DNA from 3 places in the Thalassospira sp. CA1 genome. Region 3 is predicted to be linked to each of the others. Evidence: predicted binding sites of a transcription regulator. Region 3 holds the regulator's gene; each other region holds the start of a gene.
The links. The regulator LexA, encoded in region 3, represses DNA repair genes until DNA is damaged. The targets are predictions, from matches to a motif close to ATGTTCTANTTTGGTTC.
Positions count from the first base shown of each region.

Region 1: a site for LexA is predicted at 1,909-1,925, ahead of recA (recombinase RecA). Genes of this name have one in related genera too.
Region 2: a site for LexA is predicted at 1,571-1,587, ahead of uvrA (excinuclease ABC subunit UvrA). Genes of this name have one in related genera too.

Region 1 covers NZ_JBZCIA010000003.1:30,483-34,707, forward strand. The annotation lists gene AC5Q5A_RS06955 (DUF1328 domain-containing protein) at 25-201, opposite strand; gene AC5Q5A_RS06960 (entericidin A/B family lipoprotein) at 255-395, opposite strand; gene recA (recombinase RecA) at 694-1,767, opposite strand; gene nikR (nickel-responsive transcriptional regulator NikR) at 2,053-2,532, opposite strand; gene AC5Q5A_RS06975 (DUF4198 domain-containing protein) at 2,638-3,426, shown strand; gene AC5Q5A_RS06980 (hypothetical protein) at 3,429-3,983, shown strand; gene AC5Q5A_RS06985 (DMT family transporter) at 3,984-4,225, opposite strand, start outside.
Region 2 covers NZ_JBZCIA010000002.1:348,481-352,705, forward strand. The annotation lists gene uvrA (excinuclease ABC subunit UvrA) at 1-1,560, opposite strand, end outside; gene fbaA (class II fructose-bisphosphate aldolase) at 1,770-2,849, opposite strand; gene nagA (N-acetylglucosamine-6-phosphate deacetylase) at 3,006-4,154, opposite strand.
Region 3 covers NZ_JBZCIA010000002.1:551,525-555,749, reverse strand. The annotation lists gene AC5Q5A_RS06715 (ComEC/Rec2 family competence protein) at 1-1,356, shown strand, start outside; gene lexA (transcriptional repressor LexA) at 1,434-2,141, opposite strand; gene moaC (cyclic pyranopterin monophosphate synthase MoaC) at 2,304-2,783, opposite strand; gene trpC (indole-3-glycerol phosphate synthase TrpC) at 2,803-3,600, opposite strand; gene trpD (anthranilate phosphoribosyltransferase) at 3,597-4,225, opposite strand, start outside.

The sequences.
Region 1 (4,225 bases), on a different contig from region 3:
TGCAGTTTTGCAACTGTCTGGTCATCAGACCGGCGGGCGACGGCCACGCAACGCGTTGACGACAAGCGATACGACAAACAGCACGAGGAAAACAAAGAACAAGATCTTTGCGATCCCGACGAATGTCCCTGCAAGTCCGCCAAAGCCGAGAACGGCGGCGATCAGCGCCAGAACCAAACAGAATATTGCCCAACCTAGCATGGGATTCTCCCACTATTGTTGCTTTAAGATAATGAATAACGATCCGTTACAGATCAGGAAGCGCCGTCCTGGATTGCTTCACCGGCATCTTCGACGTCTTCGCCAAAGCCTTCGGCAGTTTCACAGGCAGCAAGGCCAAGGCCCATACCCGAAATCATCAGAATCGCGAGAAACTTTTTCATCGTATTCGACATGTTCATTCTCCTGATTGATGGTGTCAAAGCTCACAGGAAATCAAACGGCGACAACCCATAATTGTTCCCGGCACTGTTCTTCCCGGTCAAATTTTCCGGCGCGAACAGCATTACAATCCATTGATTCTAAATGATATTTTCTCAATCGTGATCATTTTGGGGCACGTCAAGTGAAGGAGATCACGGCGGGCCTCCTTTACACAATTCCCTGTGAAACCAGACCGATCGATTGCGAACGAAAAAGGGCGGGGTACAGATGTATCCCGCCCTTTGAAATCATGTCACCTGATTGATCAGATCAATCGTCGTTGACCGGTTCGTCTTCGCTCATATTGGTCATGGCTTCGGCGATCAGACCGGCACTCTCGCGAATGCTGTTTTCGATCTCCTTGGTCATTTCCGGGTTCTCGCGCAGGAAGCTTTTGGCGTTCTCGCGGCCCTGACCGATACGGGTCGAGTTATAGGAGAACCAGGAACCGGATTTCTCGACGATGCCGGCCTTGACGCCAAGATCAAGGATTTCACCCATCTTGGAAATGCCTTCGCCATACATGATGTCGAATTCGACCTGCTTGAACGGCGGGGCCATCTTGTTTTTGACGACCTTGACACGCGTCTGGTTACCAACGACTTCGTCGCGGTCCTTGATCTGACCGATACGGCGAATATCAAGGCGGACAGAGGCATAGAATTTAAGCGCGTTACCACCGGTCGTGGTTTCCGGGCTGCCAAACATCACGCCAATCTTCATACGGATCTGGTTAATGAAGATGACCATGCAGTTCGAACGCGAAACGGAGCTTGTGAGTTTACGCAGTGCTTGGCTCATCAGGCGGGCCTGCAGACCAACGTGCGTATCGCCCATCTCACCTTCAAGTTCGGCGCGCGGCACAAGGGCAGCAACCGAATCGACGACCAGAACATCAATTGCGCCAGAACGCACCAGCGTGTCAGCGATTTCAAGGGCCTGTTCACCGGCATCGGGCTGCGAAATCAGGAGTTCGTCGGTATTCACACCCAGCTTGCGGGCATATCCCGGGTCAAGCGCGTGCTCGGCATCGACAAACGCACAGGTCCCGCCAAGCTTCTGGGCTTCGGCAACCGTGTGCAACGCCAGCGTGGTTTTACCCGAACTTTCCGGACCATAGATTTCGACGATACGGCCACGCGGCAGACCGCCAATGCCCAGTCCGATATCAAGACCGAGCGAACCGGTTGAAATGGCTGAGATATCAACGGCGCTTTCCCGCTGACCCAGCTTCATAATCGAACCTTTGCCAAATGCCCGTTCGATCTGCCCAAGGGCGGCTTCGAGTGCCTTCTGCTTATCCATAGTATCCTTATCCACCAAATGCAGCGCGGTCTGAATCATTGCTCGAACTCTCTTATTCCACAGGGCCGGGTTGGATGCAACGCAGGCGGTTCCCCGGACCTATAATGCGGAACGCCACCGCTAGACTGTTTTGCCTGTTGCCGCAGCCTGCCACTACGTTCTTATCGACAAAACAACTGAGAACATAATGCGAACATTCTCACAAAAATTCGGATGTTGCAAGTTTGTTCTCATTGCATCGAGCAGAACTTTCAGAGAACAGACACATCAACCGCCCGCCCGACAATAACGGGGCGTGGGGTCAGCGACGATTTGGCAACGCGATCAGGTGGTGATTTTAAGATGTTCGTGCTTATGGGCATGTCCGTGATGATCATCGCCATGATGATGGCTTTCGACATGCAGTTCGCCCGGCACGGTATAAAGCTGCCCGTGGCGCACGCCCGGCTGAGCCAGCACCTTGTCGGCAAAGGCACGGATTTCCGAAAGCCGCCCGCGCAATGTCACGCTTTCAAGGCAGGTATCATGATCAATATGGAAGTGAACCGTGGAAACCGTCAGATTGTGATGTTCGTGCTGGGTACTCATCAGGCGTGATGCCAGCATGCGTTCCTCGTGATCATAGACATAGTTCAGAACCGCAATCCCGACCCCGTCGGCATTGTCTTCAAGCTTGGTGTTCTGAAGCTTTTCACGGATCAGATCGCGAAATCCCTCTGACCGGTTGGTATAGCCGCGGTGATCAAGAAACGCGTCAAACGCCTCCATCAGATCGTCTTCAATCGATACGGTCACGCGGGTCATTTTGACTACCTCTCACAATCAACGGCTTGACGAGTATGATCTTTTTTGAAAAGTTCACACCCGCACATGGTTCTTCCATAAAAACAATTTCCCAAAGGAACGCAAATGTTTCAACCAAAGTTCGCAGCAAGCATGGTGATTGGTGCCGCAACGCTCCTGATCGGTCTGTCGGCAAACGCCCATGAATTCATCGCAAGCCAATCGCCTGAGATGGCGAAGCCGGGCGAGAATGCGACACTTATCCTTGATTCAACCCATCAGTTTGGCCTTCCGGAAGAAGCAGAAGGCGTCAATGATGTGCGCGCCACACTGATCACCGCTGACGGCACGAACGACATTGCGATTTCCCAAAATGACAACGCGCCCAATCTGATCGGTACGTTTGAAGTGCCCGATACCGCTGCCTGGATTTCCGGCCATCGTCTGGGTGTTGTCTGGTCCCAGACCCCCGATGGCTGGCAGGCTGGCGGCGCCGATGAACATCCCGATGCCATCGCATCGACCCGCTATGAAAAGTTTGCCAAGCTTCTGGTGGGTGGCCAAGGCTCAGCTGATTTTATTACCAAATCACTTGGTGATGCGCTTGAAATCGTGCCGCTCAGTGATCCGCGTGACACCAAGGTTGGCGAGGATGCCGAATTCCAGATCCTTTTGAACGGCCACCCGTTGACGACATCGGTTCTGGCAACCTATGCCGGATTTACTGAAACACCGTCATCCTGGGCCTATGCGACCGAAACGCTGAGCACCGAGGCTGGCAGTGGCATTGCCAAGGTCCGGATTTCGGCGCCCGGTTTGTGGATTGTGCGTGTCGCGGCTGACATGCCTGATGCCGAGGAAGGTGTCGGCAACCACAACATCCGTGCGACGCTATCATTCGCCGTTGATAAATGATCATGGCACGGACCGGTTTTGCATATTTATCGGTTCTGGTGGCCCTGCTGATTGCAGGGCCATTGGCCGTCCCTGCCCCCGCCCATGCCCATGGCGCTGGCTGGCAGGTCGAAGATAGCGCCAATACAAAGACCTATGGTTTCCGATATACCGACGGATCCCCGATGGCCTTTGCCGAGGTGGTTGTCACAACCAAGGACGGCAAGGTCTGGCAAAAGGCGCGCACGGACCGGATCGGTCAGTTTTCGCTTGGGCTTGGCAGCTCATCGCCACAAGATGCGCCAAGTGAACTCCACATCAAGGTGGCCGATGGCATGGGGCATGTTGTGCAATTGACCTATCAGCCAACCGATACCACCACCGCCACAGTCACCGCCCCCCCAGCGGGCGGACAGACAGCTGCTGCGTCGTCGGCAACGGCCATCCAAGGCACGCCCGCGCTGTTTGATTTGCCGATTTGGGCAAGCATCCTGTTTGGCTTCAGCATCCTCGCCAACCTGTTTGGCGGGCTTATGCTTTGGCAGCGTCGCCAGATGGCTCGGAAACAGTCGAACTGATCAGGGCATGAACAGCAAGGTCACCCCGCCAAAGGCAAGGCAGGTTCCGATTACGGCCTGAATGCCGACCGGCTTGCGCAGGATCAGGCCTTCATAAACGATCAGAATAACCGGCGGCAGCGCCATCAGGGTTGAGGCAATCCCGACATTGGCGTTTTGAACCGCCAGCATTGAAAGCCACACACCGATTGCGGGCCCGATAAGCGCGCCGAGCAACAGCCATTTGCCAACATCCGGCGCGA
Region 2 (4,225 bases), 200 kb from region 3:
CAGGCCGATTGATGGTTCATCGAGCACATACAAAACGCCCGTCAGGCCCGAACCGATCTGGGACGCCAGCCGGATTCGCTGGCTTTCGCCACCAGAAAGGGTGCCGGATGTGCGCGACATCGATAAGTAATCTAGGCCGACATCGCGCAGGAACCGCAGACGATCATTGATTTCGCGCAGGATACGACGTGCGATCTCGGTTTCTTTTGCGTTCAGCTTATCTTCCAGTGCCAAGAACCAATCGGCGGCCTTGGCAATCGAAAGATCGGTGACCTGTGAAATGTCGCAGCCATCAACCTTTACCGCCAGTGCTTCGGGTTTCAGGCGTTTGCCCGCACAGGTCGGGCAGTGCGATACCATCTGGTATTTGGACAGTTCATCACGGGCCCACTGGCTGTCGGTTTCACGCCAGCGGCGCGACATGTTGGGAATAACACCTTCGAACGGACGTGACACCTTATAGCTACGCGATCCGTCATCATAGGTCACCGTGACTTCTTCGTCGCCAGATCCATGCAGGATGATGTCCTGTGCTTTCTTGGGTAGTTTTTCCCATGGCACATTGGTTTTGAAGTCAAAGTGCTTGGCGACCGATTTCAGGGTCTGGAGATAGTATTTCGATGTTGTGCTTGCCCATGGGGCCACAGCGCCGCCTTCAAGTGTTTTGCTTTCATCCGGAACGACCAGCATCGGGTCGAATTCCATTTGGGTTCCAAGGCCATCACAGGCCGGGCAGGCGCCAAACGGGTTGTTGAATGAAAACAGGCGTGGTTCGATTTCCTCGATGGTGAAGCCGGAAACCGGGCAGGCGAACTTTGCCGAAAACACAGTGGTTTCGCCGGTTTTGGCATCTTCGGTCAAAACGATGCCATCGGTAAGTTCAAGCGCTGTTTCAAAACTGTCCGCCAGACGGGTGGAAATGCCATCCTTGACGATCAGGCGATCAACCACGACTGAAATATCGTGTTTGAGCTTCTTGTTCAGTTCCGGTGCTTCGTCGATGTCATACATTTCGCCATCGATCTTGACACGCTGGAAGCCGCGCGCGCGAAGTTCACGCAGTTCTTTTTTGTATTCACCTTTACGGCCACGCACGATCGGGGCCAGAAGGTAAAGACGCGTACCTTCTTCCATCTCCATCACGCGGTCGACCATTTGCGAAACGGTCTGACTGACAATCGGAAGTCCTGTGGCAGGCGAATAGGGGATGCCGACACGCGCCCACAACAGGCGCATATAGTCATAAATTTCGGTGACGGTGCCGACGGTCGAACGCGGGTTCTTCGAGGTCGTCTTTTGTTCGATGGAAATGGCTGGTGACAGCCCGTCGATGTATTCGACATCGGGCTTTTGCATAAGTTCAAGGAACTGGCGGGCATAGGCCGACAGGCTTTCGACATAGCGGCGCTGACCTTCGGCATAGATCGTATCAAAGGCCAAAGAACTTTTGCCTGATCCCGACAGACCGGTAATCACCACAAGGGAATCGCGCGGCAGTTCAACATCAATGTTCTGAAGGTTGTGTTCTTTCGCACCGCGAACCGAGATTTTCGTCAGCATGTCGGGCCTTTTGTTCCTGAATTGTTCGGAAAGTGTATAGAGGAGCCGTAAGCTATACGCAAGCGCACCCCTGACAGTTCCTGTCAGTATTTGTCAGGAGATCCGCAATTAACAACCCGATGCATGACAGAGCCACGAAAAAGCCCGCCGAACAAGACCGGCGGGCTTTATAAATCCTGTGACCGGAACGGTCATATTTTTGATCAGGCTTAGCCTTTGGTAACCGTACGACCGGTTGCGCCAAGGTCCTTGAAAGCTTCTTCGAGGCGCGCGGCCATCGACAGTTCAGCTTCGCGGATCCAGACGCGCGGATCATACTGTTTTTTGTAAGGCTGATCGGTTTCCGGGTCGACCTGATACTTGAACGCACGTGCGTTGGCTTCGACATACTCGCCAACCGGGCGGGCATAGGCGAACTGGGTATCGGTATCGATATTCATCTTGAAGCAGCCATAGCTGACAGCTTCTTCGATTTTCTCTTTTTCCGAACCGGAACCGCCATGGAACACGAAGTCGAGCGGGCGATCACCCAGACCGTGCTTCTCAGCCACGTATTTCTGGCTTTCCAGAAGGATCTCCGGACGAAGCTTGACGTTGCCGGGCTTGTAAACGCCGTGCACGTTGCCAAACGCCGCCGCGACCGAGAAGTGGCCAAGCGGCGAGAGACGACGATAAGCTTCTTCGACTTCTTCCGGGCGGGTGTAAAGGCGCGGATCGATTTCCTCAACCGAGGTATCAAGCTCATGACCAATACCGTCTTCTTCACCACCGGTGACGCCGAGTTCGATCTCAAGGCTCATCTCGATGGCGGACATCCGTTTCAGGAAGGTCTCGCAGGTTGCAAGGTTGTCTTCAACGGATTCTTCGGACAGATCCAGCATGTGCGAGCTGTAAAGCGCCTTGCCGGTTTCGGCATAGGCCTTTTCGCTCCATTTCAGCATTTCATCGACCCATGGCACAAACTTGCGGTTTGCGTGGTCGGTATGCATGACAACAGCAACACCATAATGTTCAGCCAGAAGCTGTGCATGACGCGCAGCAGATACGGCGCCGAGAACACGGGCCGCAGCAGCGTCCTTGATGCCCTTGCCGGCAAAGAACTGTGCACCACCATTCGAAAGCTGAATGATAATGTCAGAACCGGCATTTGCAGCAGCTTCAAGGGCCGCGTTCATCGTGCTTGAAGACGTAATATTGACGGCGGGAAGGGCGTAACCGTCCTGCTTGCAGGCAGAAACGAGTTCGCGATAGGCAGCACCGGTAACAACACCGGGTTTAACGGAAGGCATGTGGGTACTCCTCCTGGGGGTCAGAGTAAAAACAGATCAGCAGCAAAATCACCTGAAGACCCTGCATACAAACTGTTACAGAGCCCAATGCATCTTCGAAATGCTGTCTCAGGTCAAGGCTTTCCGTCATAGACTTTCGGAAAATATTGCGTTTGCTCAGGCGTAACTCTCTTGCACGCCCTTGATCCAGCTTCGCGTCACATTGAACTGATCATCAAACAAAATCATATCGGCCTGATAGCCCGGTGCCAAGCGACCAAGAACATGACCAAGTCCCAGGAACTCCGCTGGATAAAGCGATGCCATGCGAAGCGCTTCATCAAGCCCGATTTCGGCCATTTGCATGCAATTGCGCACAGCTGAAATCATATCAAGGTCCGAACCCGCCAACGTCCCATCCGCAAGCGCGCAGCGCCCATCAACTGCAATGATTTCCTCATCGCCCAGCTTGAACCGTTTATCGGCGGCACCAACCGTTGGCATGGCGTCGGTGACCAACATCATCTTGCCTGCGGCCTTGGCGCGTACGGCGGTTTTGATCACAGCTGGATGGACGTGAAACCCATCCGCAATCAGGCCACACCACGTACGATCATCAGAAAGGGCTGCACCGACGACACCCGGCTCCCGATGGGTCAGGGGGCTCATGGCATTAAACAGATGCGTGAAGCCCTGCATGCCCTCGTCGATTGCCGACATGATATCGCCGTAGGTGCCCGCTGTATGACCGGCGCAAACGCGAACATCGCGCGCAACGAGCTTTGCGATGACACCTTTATCAAGCAGTTCCGGCGCAAGTGTGACCAAAGTGCAGCCGTTGCGAAGCCGGCAGACGAGTTCGATTGCATCAGGCTCCATCGGCCTGATCTGGTCCGCTGGATGCACGCCACGGCGCTTTAGATTGAGATACGGTCCCTCAAGGTGAATGCCCACGACACCAGCAACGCCGTTATCCAGTACGTCCTGAACGGCAGCAATCGCGGCCTCCATCTTTTCACGAGAATCGGTAATCAGGGTTGGCAGCATGGATGTCGTGCCAAACCGGCGATGCGCAGCGACCATGGTTTTAATGGTTTCAAGATCAGGCGCATCATTCAGCAAGACACCGCCGCCACCATTGACCTGCACATCAATCAGACCGGGGGCGAGGGTTTGGCCACTACCATCTATTGTTTTGATACTAGCAGGTAGATCGTTATCCGCAACAATGGCGTCGATCTTGCCATCCGTGACCAGAACGGAATGCCCACACAGGAAGCGTGTTCCGTCAAAGAGTCGGGCATTTGATATGGCAAAGTCACTCACGCCTGGGTCTCCGGTTGCTGCGTATCCAAGTACGGTAGTCGCAGGATCAGCCCTGCGGTCGTGGACGTTTG
Region 3 (4,225 bases):
ATTGCCGATAACCTTCGCAAATCCGGGCTTGCGCATCTGTTGGCGATTTCCGGCCTGCATATGGGTTTGCTTTGCGGGACGGTGTTTTTCCTGATCCGGTTCGGGTTGGCCGCCATTCCATCAATTGCCTTGCGCTATCCGATCAAGAAATGGGCGGCGATGGCGGCCATGCTGGCGGGGCTTGTCTATCTCGGATTGTCCGGGGCGACCATTCCGACCCAGCGCGCCTTTGTCATGTTGCTTGTGGTTTGGCTGGCACTCCTGCTGGATCGCCGTGCCATATCGCTGCGCCTTGTGGGTGTTGCCGCGATCATTGTTTTGATCCTTCGGCCTGATGCGGCGCTTGGCGCCAGTTTCCAACTCTCCTTTGCCGCTGTTGGTGCACTTGTTGCGTTTTATGACGGGCCGGGGCGGCGCTGGCTGGATCGGCAGGGGGTGCTGTCCTGGTACGAGCGTGCTGGTCTTTATCTTGCCGGCTTGCTGCTGACCAGTTTGATCGTGACGGCCGTGACTGCCCCCATCATCGGCTATCATTTCGGTCGAATTTCAATGCTGGGCGTACTCGCCAATCTGGTCGCCATTCCGGTCATGGCATTCTGGGTGATGCCCTGGATCGTTGTGACGTTGGCGCTGATCCCGATTGGGTTATCGGGGCTTTCTTTGGCCGCGATGAAGCCCGGATTGACGGTGCTTTTGGAAACAGCCGAACTGGTCGCCGCACAGGACTGGGGGCTTTGGTATGTCTCGGGCCTTGATATGCTGGCGGTTGCCTTGGGGCTGTTTGCCTTGGCATGGATCGTTATCTGGCGCGACAAGGTGATGATCGTGCCGGTTCTTCCGGTGATTTTTGCCGCCATCATCTTTCAGGCACTGCACAAAGAACCCGAAATCCTGATATCAGGCGACCGCGAAAGCTGGGCTGTTTATGATCCCGATGCCGGTATCCTGCATACCTCATCACGGCTGAATGACTTTCAAAAAGGCATCTGGATGAGCCGCTTTGGCATTCGGCCCGAACAGGAACAAAGCCGCGTACAGGTCTGCCAGAACGACCCGTGCTCCCTTGGTGTTAGCGCTAACATCGTTCAGTCACGGATCATTGTCGCAAGCCGGATTGCCAATCCGTTTTATGCCTGCCGTAATGCAGATATCATTGTTAGTCTGAAAACAGATCTACCAACCATCTGTCAGGCCTCTGGCGCGCGCATGGTCATCGATGATGATGTTCTGTGGTGGCAGGGCGGTGTTGCGATCAAACTGCCGTCTGAGGCTGAAGAAAATCCAGTAATCAACACCGTCCGTGCGGAAACCGGCAATTGGCCATGGATCATCATCGGCGGCAGAGCAGGGCGCTAACAACCTGTTCTCACACAAAACAAAAACGCCCGGGCGTGTGCACCGGGCGTTTCTTGTTGATAGCTTTGCGCAAGCAATCAGTACTGACGCAGCAGCCCGACCAGACGGCCCTGAATGCGCACGCGATCTGGCGACAGGGCGCGGGTTTCATAGCGTGCGTTGGCCGGTTCCAACAGAACTTCACCACGCCCGCGTTTCAGGCGCTTAAGCGTGGCTTCGCTATCGTCAACGAGTGCCACCACGATGGTACCGTCATGGGCCTGTTCGCAGCGCTGGATCAGAACGGTGTCGCCATCCAGAATACCGGCATCAATCATCGAATCCCCCGATACTTCAAGGGCATAGTGATCACCGGCACCAAGCAGGGCGGCCGGGACCTGTACCATGGTCGTTTGATCGCGAAGGGCCTCAATCGGTGTACCGGCAGCAATCCGGCCATAGAGCGGCAAACCAACGGATTCCCCGGCTTCCGAGAAGGCGGTTGGCACCGTGGTTGGCCGATGCGCGGCCTTTCGGACACTGGCAAGCGATGTCACATTGTTTGGCGTTTCCGGGGCGTCATCATCGCTGTTTTCCGGAAGTCTGACGACCTCAAGCGCGCGTGCACGATGGGCAAGGCGGCGGATAAAGCCGCGTTCCTCAAGGCCTGTGATCAGGCGATGAATGCCGGATTTGGATTTAAGGTTCAGGGCCTCTTTCATTTCGTCGAAAGAGGGCGAAATCCCGTGATCGCGAAGGTAATTGTCTATATAGACCAGCAACTCATATTGCTTGCGCGTCAGCATGATATTTCCCGAACCTGTAAAAAGAACAAAAAGGATACATAAATGTTCTACTTTAGTTCTTTTCGCGGGTCAAGCGCGTCTGTGCGATTAAACGCAAAAACCGAATAATCGCGGCAACTTTTCAAAAAATGTGAATATTAGGCCGTTATTTCGGACAGGATGTTAGTCCGCGACGAAGGTGCCCGACTTGCCACCTTCTTTCCGGGTGACCCGCAAATCGGTAATCCTCATACTTTTATCAACCGCCTTGCACATGTCAAAAACGGTGAGTGCGGAAACCGAGGCCGCGGTGAGGGCCTCCATCTCGACACCGGTCTTGCCAGTTGTTTTGCAGGTGGCGGTGATATCGACCGCATCGACACCCTCGGCCAGTTCGAGATCGACGGTGACGGAGGTCAGGGGCAGCGGATGACAGAGCGGGATCAGATCGGGGGTCTTTTTCGCGCCCATGATCCCGGCAAGCTGGGCGATGCCAAGAACATCACCCTTTTTATGGCCGCGCTTGGCAATCAGCTTGGCGGTTTCGGAAGACATCAGAACCCGTGCCTTGGCAATGGCGGTGCGCGCAGTTTCTGCCTTGGCCGAAATATCGACCATCACCGCGTTGCCACCGGCATCAATATGGGAAAGCTTGTCTGCCATTGGTTCTGTCCAGTATTGATCAGGCCGCAAGGCCAAGCAGGTTGCGGGTGGCGGTTGCGACGTCGTCCTGGCGCATCAGGCTTTCGCCGATCAGGAAACACTCAGCGCCGACCTTTGCCATGCGGGCAAGGTCATCAGGGGTAAACAGGCCGCTTTCGGCCACCAGCAACCGATCATCGCTGACCATGCTTGCCAGTTCCTCGGTCGTGGTGAGCGAGATTTCCATGGTCTTGAGGTTGCGGTTGTTGATGCCCACCAAACGTGACTTGAGCTTGAGCGCACGTTCGAGTTCCGGGGCGTTGTGTACCTCGATCAAAACATCCATGCCAAGGCTGTGTGCGGCATCTTCAAGCTCAGAAGCCAGGCTATCTTCAAGGGCTGCCATGATCAGGAGGATGCAATCCGCACCAAGGGCACGTGCCTCGGTAATCTGATAGGGATCGACCATGAAGTCCTTGCGAAGGGCCGGAAGATCGACCGCCGCACGGGCGGCCACCAGATAGCTGTCATCGCCCTGGAAATAGGGGATGTCAGTCAGAACCGACAGGCAGCTTGCCCCGCCAGCCTTGTAAGCCTTGGCGAGTTCCGGCGGATTGAAGTCCGGGCGGATCAGCCCCTTGGACGGCGATGCCTTCTTGATTTCGGCAATCAGGCCATAACGGCCATCGGCAACACTGGTTTCAAGGGCCTTGATAAAACCACGCGGGGCTGATTGTGCCTTTGCCTCGGCCTCGAGGGTGGCAAGCGTCTTGCGCGCCTTGCAGGCCGCAACGTGATCGCGTTTGTCATTGCAGATTTTGGCTAGTACGTCGCTCACGCCGGGGTTCCTTCATTGGTAATCTTGACAAGCCCTTGCAGGGTCTCGGCAGCCTTGCCGCTATCAATGGCGTCTGCGGCCTTTTTGATGCCGTCGGCCAGATCGCTGGCAATGCCGGTGACCACAAGTGCCGCCCCGGCATTCATCAGAACGATGTCGCGGTACGGGCTTTTCTTGGCGGCCAAAAGGTCGGTAATCGCCCTGGCATTGACATCGGCATCACCACCCTTGAGGTCGTCAAGCGTTACGGTTTCAAGCCCGAAATCACTTGGGCTGATTTCAAATGTTGTGACCTTGCCGTTCTTGACCTCGGCAACATAGGTCGGGCCGGTGGTCGAGATTTCATCAAGACCGCTGTGGCCATGAACAACCCATGCATGCACCGATCCCAGACGGTTCAATACATTGGCAATCGGTTCGACCCACTGTTTGGCAAAGACACCAAGAACCTGACGTTTGGTCTTGGCCGGGTTGGCCAGCGGTCCCAGCAGGTTAAAGATGGTGCGCGTGCCCATTTCAACGCGGGTCGGCATGACATGGCGCATCGCCGAATGGTGGCGGGTTGCCATCATGAAGCAGAGATTGATGTCGCGAAGCGCCTTTTCCAGAAGCTTCATATCGGCAT